2 regions of the Streptomyces sp. CS113 genome follow, and region 1 is predicted to be linked to the other one. Evidence: riboswitches for the same ligand, from Rfam matches in the RefSeq annotation. Region 1 holds a riboswitch; the other holds the start of a gene.
The links. A riboswitch is a leader RNA that binds a small molecule or an ion and turns the genes downstream of it on or off. The one in region 1 is predicted to bind glycine.
Positions count from the first base shown of each region.

Region 2: linked by a shared signal. The riboswitch ahead of gcvT (glycine cleavage system aminomethyltransferase GcvT) and the one ahead of gcvP (aminomethyl-transferring glycine dehydrogenase) in region 1 are both predicted to bind glycine.

Region 1 is NZ_KZ195574.1:7,208,079-7,212,977, reverse strand. It holds gene B9W62_RS32455 (TOBE domain-containing protein) at 1-2, shown strand, start outside; gene gcvP (aminomethyl-transferring glycine dehydrogenase) at 77-2,962, opposite strand; glycine riboswitch at 3,140-3,235, opposite strand; gene B9W62_RS32445 (PRC-barrel domain-containing protein) at 3,383-3,760, shown strand; gene B9W62_RS32440 (DNA polymerase IV) at 3,676-4,899, opposite strand, start outside.
Region 2 is NZ_KZ195574.1:2,717,092-2,721,990, reverse strand. It holds gene glyA (serine hydroxymethyltransferase) at 1-1,209, opposite strand, end outside; gene gcvH (glycine cleavage system protein GcvH) at 1,224-1,601, opposite strand; gene gcvT (glycine cleavage system aminomethyltransferase GcvT) at 1,710-2,843, opposite strand; glycine riboswitch at 2,999-3,092, opposite strand; gene B9W62_RS11685 (AAA family ATPase) at 3,271-3,939, shown strand; gene B9W62_RS11680 (enhanced serine sensitivity protein SseB) at 4,019-4,786, shown strand.

The DNA.
Region 1 (4,899 bases):
GAGACGCGGACAGGCCCCGCCCGGACACCGCGTCTCCGCGGCCCGGACGGGGCCTGTCCCCCTTATGCGGCGGGACTCAGTCCTCGTACGCGTCCAGCGGCGGGCAGGAGCAGACCAGGTTCCGGTCGCCGTAGGCCTGGTCGATGCGGCGCACCGGCGGCCAGTACTTGTCGGCGGCGGACACCCCGGCCGGGAAGACGGCCTCCTCGCGCGTGTACGCGTGGTCCCACTCGCCGCCCAGCGCGCCCGCGGTGTGCGGGGCGCCGCGCAGCGGGTTGTCGTCGGCGGGCCAGGCGCCGGAGCCGACCTTCTCGATCTCCGCGCGGATGGCGATCATCGCCTCGCAGAACCGGTCCAGCTCGGCCAGGTCCTCGGACTCGGTCGGCTCGATCATCAGCGTGCCGGCCACCGGGAAGGACATCGTCGGCGCGTGGAAGCCGTAGTCGATCAGCCGCTTGGCGACGTCGTCGACGCTCACGCCGGTCGCCTTGGTCAGCGGGCGCAGGTCGATGATGCACTCGTGCGCCACCAGCCCGCCGGGACCGTTGTAGAGCACCGGGAAGTGCGGCTCCAGGCGCTTGGCGATGTAGTTGGCGGACAGCACGGCCACCTGCGTGGCCCGCTTGAGGCCCTCGCCGCCCATCAGCCGGACGTACGACCAGGAGATCGGCAGGATGCCGGCCGAGCCCCACGGCGCCGCCGAGATCGGACCGACACCGGTCTGCGGACCGGCCGCGGGCTGCAACGGGTGGTTGGGCAGGTACGGCGCCAGGTGCGACCGTACGGCCACGGGGCCGACGCCGGGACCGCCGCCGCCGTGCGGGATGCAGAAGGTCTTGTGCAGGTTCAGGTGGGAGACGTCGCCGCCGAAGTGGCCGGGCTTGGCGAGGCCGACCAGGGCGTTGAGGTTGGCGCCGTCCACGTAGACCTGGCCGCCGGCGTCGTGCACCTGCGCGCAGATGTCGGCGACGTGCTCCTCGAACACACCGTGCGTGGAGGGGTAGGTGATCATCAGCACGGCCAGCTCGTCGCGGTGCTTCTCGATCTTGGCCCGCAGGTCCTCGACGTCGATCTCGCCGTCCTCGGCGGTCTTGACGACGACGACCTTCATGCCCGCCATGACGGCGCTGGCGGCGTTGGTGCCGTGCGCGGAGGACGGGATGAGGCAGACGGTGCGCTGCTCGTCGCCGTTGGCCCGGTGGTAGCCGCGTACGGCGAGCAGGCCGGCGAACTCGCCCTGCGACCCGGCGTTGGGCTGGAGCGAGACTTTGTCGTACCCGGTGACCTCGGCGAGCCGCTCCTCCAGCTCGCGGATGAGGGTCAGGTAGCCCTGCGCCTGGTCGGCGGGGGCGAAGGGGTGCAGCGCGCCGAACTCGGGCCAGGTGACCGGCTCCATCTCGGTGGTCGCGTTGAGCTTCATCGTGCAGGAGCCCAGCGGGATCATGCCGCGGTCCAGCGCGTAGTCCCGGTCGGCGAGGCGGCGCAGGTAGCGCAGCATCGCGGTCTCGGAGCGGTGCTGGTGGAAGACGGGGTGGGTCAGGAAGTCGTCGGTGCGCAGCAGCGACTCGGGCAGCGCCTCCCCGCTCTCCGCGTCCAGCGACTCGATGTCGCCCTCGACGCCGAAGGCGTGCCACACGCCGCCGACCTGGGCCCGCGTGGTGGTCTCGTCGCAGGCGAACGACACGTGGTCGGCGTCGACGAGCCGCAGGTTGATGCCGTTCTCGCGGGCGGCGTGGACGATCGCGGCGGCCCGGCCGGGCACCCGCGCGGTGACCGTGTCGAAGTAGGCGCCGTGGACGATCTCGACACCGCCCTCGGCGAGTCCGGCGGCGGTGATCGTGGCGTAGCGGTGGGTGCGCCGCGCGATGGCCCGCAGGCCCTCGGGGCCGTGGTAGACGGCGTACATGCCGGCCATGACGGCGAGCAGCACCTGCGCGGTGCAGATGTTGCTGGTGGCCTTCTCGCGGCGGATGTGCTGCTCGCGGGTTTGCAGGGCCAGGCGGTAGGCCTTGTTGCCGTCCGCGTCGACCGAGACGCCGACCAGGCGGCCGGGCAGGCTGCGGGCGAACTTCTCGTGCACCGCCATGAAGCCGGCGTGCGGTCCGCCGAAGCCCATCGGCACGCCGAAGCGCTGGGTGGTGCCCACGGCGATGTCCGCGCCCAGCTCGCCGGGCGAGGTGAGCAGCGTGAGGGCGAGCAGATCGGCGGCGACGGTGACGAGAGCGCCCAGCTCGTGCGCCCGGTCGATCACCGGCTTGATGTCGCGGACGGCTCCGGAGGCGCCCGGGTACTGGATCAGGACGCCGTTGATCTCGCGCTCGGCGACCTCGGCGGGGATGCCCTCGCTCAGGTCGGCGACGACGACCTCGACGCCGGTCGGCTCGGCACGGGTCTGTATCACGGCGACGGTCTGCGGCAGCGTGTCCGCGTCGACCAGGAACAGGCCCTTCTTGTTCTTGCCCATGCGCCGGGACAGGGCCATCGCCTCGGCGGCGGCGGTGCCCTCGTCGAGCAGCGAGGCACCGGAGGTGGGCAGGCCGGTCAGCTCGGCGACCATGGTCTGGAAGTTCAGGAGGGCCTCGAGCCGGCCCTGGGAGATCTCCGGCTGGTACGGCGTGTACGCCGTGTACCAGGACGGGTTCTCCATGACGTTGCGCAGGATGACCGGCGGGGTGAAGGTGCCGTAGTAGCCGAGGCCGATCATGGAGTCGAGGACCTGGTTGCGGTCGGCCAGGGAGCGCAGCTCGGCCAGCACCTCGGCCTCGGAGCGCGCGCCCGGCAGGTCCAGCCGGTCGGCGTTCTTGATCACATCCGGCACCGCGGCGGCCGTCAGTTCGTCGAGCGAACCGTAACCGACCTGCGCGAGCATCTTGGCCCGGGCCTCGTGGTCGGGGCCGATGTGGCGCTGCTCGAAGGGCATGGCCTGTTCGAGCTCGGAGAGCGGAGTGCGGTGGGCGGTCATTGCGGAGGCCTCCTGGTCTGACGACCTTCGAGGGGCACCACGGCGCGGGTACCCGGACGGCCTCCCCCTCTGTCATCTCAACCTGAGAGCTTCACCGGGCGAGCCCTGGGGCTCTCCCGGCTTTCACCGTCGGTGAGAGCGGAAGCCGTCGACACCCGCTCTGCTTTCCAGAGTGACCTCGTCCGTGCGGTACGTGAGCCTGAGAGATTCCGGGGAGGATTTGCTCCTTCGGCGCCTCCGGTGGTGTCCGGAGGACTCTCCCGCGCGGGGTCAGCAGCCGTTTGCCAGCGTACCAGCGAGGCCGCCGCACGGACTTCGAGTGGCCGACCGAGCCCTTGTGCCTTTTTGTAGTACTTACGGATGATTAGGCGGCTGGTGCGACCACATCCGGCCCAGTGGTGCGATCAAGTGGAGGGCCCCGTGCGTACTGACATCGATCCGCGGAACCTGATCGGCCGCAAGGCGTTCGACCGCGACGGCACCAGGATCGGCACCGTGGACGAGGTCTACCTCGACGATGCCACCGGCGTCCCCGAGTGGGCGGCGATACGGACCGGCCTCTTCAGCAGGGACGCCTTCGTCCCCCTGGAGCCCAGCGAGCTGGTCGACGGCGCCCTGCGCGTGCCCTTCGACCGGGCCCTGATCAAGGAGGCGCCCGACTTCGGCGTCGGCCGGCACCTCTCGCCGGAACAGGAACTCCAGCTGTACCACCACTACGGCTTGGACGTGGCCGCCGGTCCCCCGCCCCCCGACCACGACTTCGGCAAGCTGGCCGGCAGGGGCAACGACGACGGCTGACCGCCCTCGCCACCCTCGCCGCCCTCCGCGGCGGCGACCAGCGGCAGCGGATCCGCCGGTGTCAGCTCCGGGTCGTCCACCGGGAAGGTCCGCACCCGCCCGACCTCCGAGTACGGCGTCTCGAATCGCACGGTGACCCGCCCGAGACCGCTGCCCTGCACCCAGCCGTGCCCCAGCTCCGTGTGCCGCACGTCGTGCCCCGCCGGCCACCGCCGCTCGGTGGGCGAGGGTCTGTGCTCCTCGGCGGGCGCGGTCTCGGGCTCCTCGGCCAGTTCCTCGGCCCGCCCCTCCGCGGCCTGCGCGAACAGGTCCTCCTGCGTGTAGTCGGCGAGCCCGCTGACTCCCACGCCGAGCAGCCGCACGCCGCCCGTGGTGTCCACCGAGTCCAGCAGTCGCGCGGCCGCCTCGCGCACCACCGCGGGGTCGTCGGTGGGCCCGCGCAGGGTCTCGGAGCGGGTCAGCGTGGAGAAGTCGTATCTGCGCACCTTGAGCACGATGGTCCGCCCGGACAGGCCGGAGGCGCGCAGCCGCCGCACGCAGCGGTCCGCGAGCCGTCCCACCTCGACGCCGACCCGCACCCGGTCGTGGATGTCCACGTCGTAGGTGTCCTCGACCGACACCGACTTGGTCTCCCGCTCGGCCACCACCGGCCGCTCGTCCCGCGCGAGCGCCATGGCGTACAGCGCGTGGCCGTGCGCCTTGCCCAGCAACCGCACCAGCTCGTCCTCGCCCGCCTCGGCGATCTCGCCGACCGTGGTGATCCCGGCGCGCCGCAGATGGTCTCCCGTGGCCGGGCCCACGCCGGGCAGCGTGCGCACCGTCATCGGCTCCAGCATGGCCCGCTCCGTCCCGGGCGGGATGAGCACCAGTCCGTCGGGCTTGGCCTGTTCCGAGGCGATCTTGGCGAGCATCTTGGAGGCGGCGAGGCCCACGGACCCGGTGAGGCCGGTGACGGTGCGGATGTCCGTGCGCAGCTTCGCCCCGGCCAGCCGCGCCGTCTCGGCGTCCCGGGCCGTGCCGCCGGCCTCCAGGTCCACGAAGGCCTCGTCCAGGCTCAGCGGCTCCACCAGCGGCGACAGCTCCCGCAGCAGCCGCATCACCTGCTCGCTGATCGACCGGTAGAGCTCGAAGCGCGGAAC
Region 2 (4,899 bases), 4.5 Mb from region 1:
GGCCTTGAGCGCCTCGGCGTCGTAGGACGGCTTCAGCGCCTCGGCGATCACGTCCGCGACCTCGGCGAAGTCCTCGGCGGTGAAGCCGCGGGTCGCCAGGGCCGGCGTACCGATGCGCAGACCGGAGGTCACCATCGGCGGGCGCGGGTCGTTCGGGACGGCGTTGCGGTTGACCGTGATGCCGACCTCGTGGAGGCGGTCCTCGGCCTGCTGCCCGTCCAGCTCGGAGTCGCGCAGGTCGACCAGGACCAGGTGGACGTCCGTGCCGCCGGTCAGGACGGAGACGCCCGCGGCCTTCGCGTCGTCCCGCACCAGGCGCTCGGCCAGGATGCGGGCACCCTCCAGCGTACGGCCCTGGCGCTCCTTGAAGTCCTCGCTCGCGGCGACCTTGAAGGCGACGGCCTTCGCGGCGACCACGTGCTCCAGCGGGCCACCCTGCTGACCGGGGAAGACGGCGGAGTTGATCTTCTTGGCCAGCTCGGCCGTGGAGAGGATCACACCGCCGCGCGGGCCGCCCAGCGTCTTGTGGGTGGTGGTGGTCACCACGTGCGCGTGCGGGACCGGGTTCGGGTGCAGGCCCGCCGCGACCAGGCCGGCGAAGTGCGCCATGTCGACCATCAGGTACGCGCCGACCTCGTCCGCGACCTTGCGGAACGCGGCGAAGTCCAGCTGACGCGGGTAGGCCGACCAGCCGGCCACGATCAGCTTCGGCTTGGTCTCCTTGGCCAGGCGCTCCACCTCGGCCATGTCGACCTGGCCGTCGTCGCCGACGTGGTAGGGGACGACGTTGTAGAGCTTGCCGGAGAAGTTGATCTTCATGCCGTGGGTCAGGTGCCCGCCGTGGGCGAGGTTCAGACCCATGATCGTGTCGCCGGGCTTGAGCAGCGCGAACATCGCGGCCGCGTTGGCCTGGGCGCCCGAGTGCGGCTGCACGTTGGCGTGCTCGGCGCCGAAGAGCGCCTTGACCCGGTCGATGGCGATCTGCTCGACCACGTCGACGTGCTCGCAGCCGCCGTAGTAGCGGCGGCCGGGGTAGCCCTCGGCGTACTTGTTGGTGAGGACCGAGCCCTGGGCCTCCATGACCGCGACCGGGGCGAAGTTCTCCGAGGCGATCATCTCGAGGGTGGACTGCTGGCGGTCCAGCTCGGCGTCGACGGCGGCGGCGACGTCGGGGTCCAGCTCGTGCAGGGGTGTGTTCAGAAGCGACATGCGGTCGGGACTCCTCAGCCGGCGGTGAAGGCGGTGTACTCGTCGGCGGAGAGCAGGTCGGCCGGCTCGTCCGTGATCCGCACCTTGAACAGCCAGCCGCCCTCGAAGGGGGCGCTGTTCACCAGCGACGGGTCGTTGACGACGTCCTCGTTGACCGCGGTGACCTCACCGGAGACGGGGGAGTACAGGTCGGAGACGGACTTGGTCGACTCCAGTTCGCCGCAGGTCTCGCCCGCGGTCACCGAGTCGCCGACCTCGGGAAGCTGCACGAAGACGACGTCACCGAGCGCGTTGGCCGCGTGCTCCGTGATGCCGACCGTCGAGGCGCCGTCCTCGGCGCCCGACAGCCACTCGTGCTCCTTGCTGTAGCGCAGCTGCTGGGGGTTGCTCATGGCCTGAATTCTCCTGTACGCGAGGAAGTGGCTGGTGAAGGGGGTGGTGGGGCGGGGGTGCGCCCGGTGCGACGCGGGGGGCTGCCGGGGAGGGCCGCCGCCCAGTGTCTACTTCTGGCGCTTGTAGAACGGCAGCGCCACGACCTCGTACGGCTCGTGGCTGCCCCGGATGTCCACGCCGACGCCCTCGGTGCCGGGAGCCGCGTGCGCGGGGTCGACGTACGCCATGGCGATCGGCTTGCCCAGCGTCGGGGACGGGGCGCCGGAGGTGACCTCGCCGATCACTTCGCCGCCGGCGACGACCGGGTACCCGGCGCGCGGCACCCGGCGGCCCTCGGCGACCAGGCCGACCAGGACGCGGGGCGGGTTCTGCTCCGCCCGGGAAGCGGCCTCGGTCAGCGCGGCGCGCCCGACGAAGTCGCCCTCCTTCTCGAACTTCACCACCCGGCCCAGACCGGCGTCGAACGGCGTCAGCGCGGTCGACAGCTCGTTGCCGTACAGCGGCATGCCCGCCTCCAGGCGGAGCGTGTCCCGGCAGGACAGGCCGCACGCGATCAGCCCGGCGCCCTCACCCGCCTTGGTCAGCGCCTGCCACAGCTCGACGGCGTGCTCCGGCTTCACGAACAGCTCGAAGCCGTCCTCGCCGGTGTAACCGGTGCGCGCGATCAGCGCCGGGACGCCGGCGACCGTGCCGGGCAGACCGGCGTAGTACTTCAGGCCGTCCAGGTCGGCGTCGGTGAGCGACGCGAGGATGCCCGGGGACTCGGGGCCCTGCACGGCGAGCAGCGCGTAGGCGTCCCGGTCGTCGCGCACCTCGGCGTCGAAGCCGGCCGCCCGCTCGGTCAGCGCGTCCAGCACGACCTGGGCGTTGGAGGCGTTGGCGACCACCATGTACTGAGAAGACGCGGCCTCGGTCCCACCGAGCCGGTAGACGATCAGGTCGTCCAGGATGCCGCCGTCCTCGCGGCAGATCATGGTGTAGCGGGCCCTGCCCGGCTTCACGCTGCCGATGTTGCCGACCAGCGCGAAGTTCAGCAGCTCGGCCGCCTGCGGCCCGCTGACGGTGATCTCACCCATGTGCGAGAGGTCGAAGAGACCGGCGCGGGTGCGCACCGCGACGTGCTCCTCGCGCTCGGAGCCGTAGCGCAGGGGCATGTCCCAGCCGGCGAAGTCGGTCATCGTCGCGCCCAGGGCGCGATGCGTGGCATCGAGCGCGGTACGGCGCAGTTCGGTACTGCTCATCGGTCGGTCGTCTCCCAGGACAGGACGGGGCGAGGTCGGTCCTCCCCATCTGTCATCGGAACCTGAGAGGTTCGCCGCGGCCACCGGAGTACGGCGATCAGGGCTTGCACCTTGGGTGGGACCGCCGTCGGGGGCGGTCCGCTTTTCAGATGTGCCTCGCCCGCGCGGTAACGGGGCCTGAGAGATTCAAGGGAGGGACTTGCTCCTTCGGCGCCCCGGCGCGGCCGGGGACTCTCCCGCGCGGATTCAAACGGCCGGTATGCAGTTGGCGCCGCCATCATTGCACGCCTGGCTCATCCGTGGGCAGAGCTGTTCTTGTAACCGGCTTGTGGCAGTAAGCGAACGAAAACGCGAGACCCGCGCATTACCTTCTCTTTACACTCGACGGGGAGGTACTCGTGTACCGCCCCAGGGGAGGACGATCACGGTGAACAGGACCACGGCGTACGCCACGACCTCGGGACTCGCGCTGCCCAAGCAGCCCGCCGCCCCGGCCCCCGAGGCATGCGCCCCACTGCCCGCACCCGTCGTCCGCGACCTGAGGGACCGCGACGGCCGCAGCCCGCACGCCCTGCTCTTCGGACCCCGGGACCTGGTGGTGATCACCGGTCTGCCCGGCAGCGGCAAGTCCACGCTGATGCGGCGCACCGTGCGCGGCGCTCGCATCGACTCCCAGGACACCCGCGACCGCTGGGACCAGCGCATGCCGCGTCTCCTGCCGTACGCGCTCTACCGCCCCCTCGTCCGCCTCGCCCACTACGCGGGGCTGCGCCGCGCGCTGCGCTCCGGCGAGGGCGTCGTCGTGCACGACTGCGGCACCCAGGCCTGGGTGCGCGGCTGGCTGGCCCGCGAGGCCCGCCGCCGGAAGGGCACCCTGCACCTGCTGCTCCTCGACGTCGCTCCCGGCGAGGCCCTGGCCGGCCAGCGCGAGCGCGGCCGGGGCGTCTCGCGGTACGCGTTCCTGCGGCACCGCACCGCCAACTCCCGCCTGCTGCGCGCGGTGACCGACGGCACCCTGCCCGCCGGCTGTACCTCGGCGGTCGTCCTGGACCGGGCGGCGGCCGACACCCTCCGCCGGATCGCCTTCACGGGGTGACGCACGGTAGGGCACCGGGATCGAACGGGTTAGCCTTTCAGCCACGAACGGCGGTACCAGGCAGGCGGTAGGTAGGCAGATGGACTTCCCGGCACAGGCGCACCCCCACCCGCACGGCGGGTGGCCAGGCAACGAGCTGGAGGAGGTGCTGTCCGCATCCCTCGGCATCGCCTCGGCCGGTGGCCGGATCGTGGAGGTCCTCGGCCGCAGCTTCCTGTGGATACCCCTGCCGAACGGCGGCGGCCCGCACAGCGGCCCGCTCGACCTGCCCTCGCTGGAGATCGACGGCCAGGCCTACGTGCCGGTGTTCAGCTCCGAGGAGCAGTTGCGCCAGGTCGCCGGGGCGCACATGGCGTACACCATCGCCCCCGCCGCGGACTTCGCCCGCGGCCTGCCCCCGCAGGTCGGCATCGCGGTGAACCCGGAGGGCGTGGTCGGCATCCCGCTGCCGCCGCCCGCCGTGGCCGAGCTGTGCCGGGCCGGGCGCACCCCGCTGGACGGGCCCTCCTCCGGCGGCCGGGTCCGCCTCTTCGAGCCGGACTGGCAGGACGACCCGGTGGACTTCCTGGCCGCGGCCTCCGCCGAGTTCGCCGCCACCGGCGTCGTACGCAGCGCGCGCCGCTGCCTGGCCGCCGTGGAGACCGCCGACCCGGTCCTGTTCGTCGGCGTCGAACTCACCCACTGGGAGGGCGACGCCCGCGCCCTCCCGCTGGACGCCCTGGGCCGAGCCCTCGCCAAGTCCCCCCTGAAATGGGAGGTCAACCTGATCCTCCTGGAGGCGGCCCAGGACCCGGTCTGCGACTGGATGCGGGAAAGGGTCAGGCCCTTCTACGACCGGGACTTGTAGACGCCGGTCAGGTGAGCGCCCCGAAAGGGGCGCGGGGCGGTGACATGTGCGGCTCCGCCGCGCGGGCGCGACGGGCCACGACGCACCCGCTGCCGCAAGACGACAGCACACCC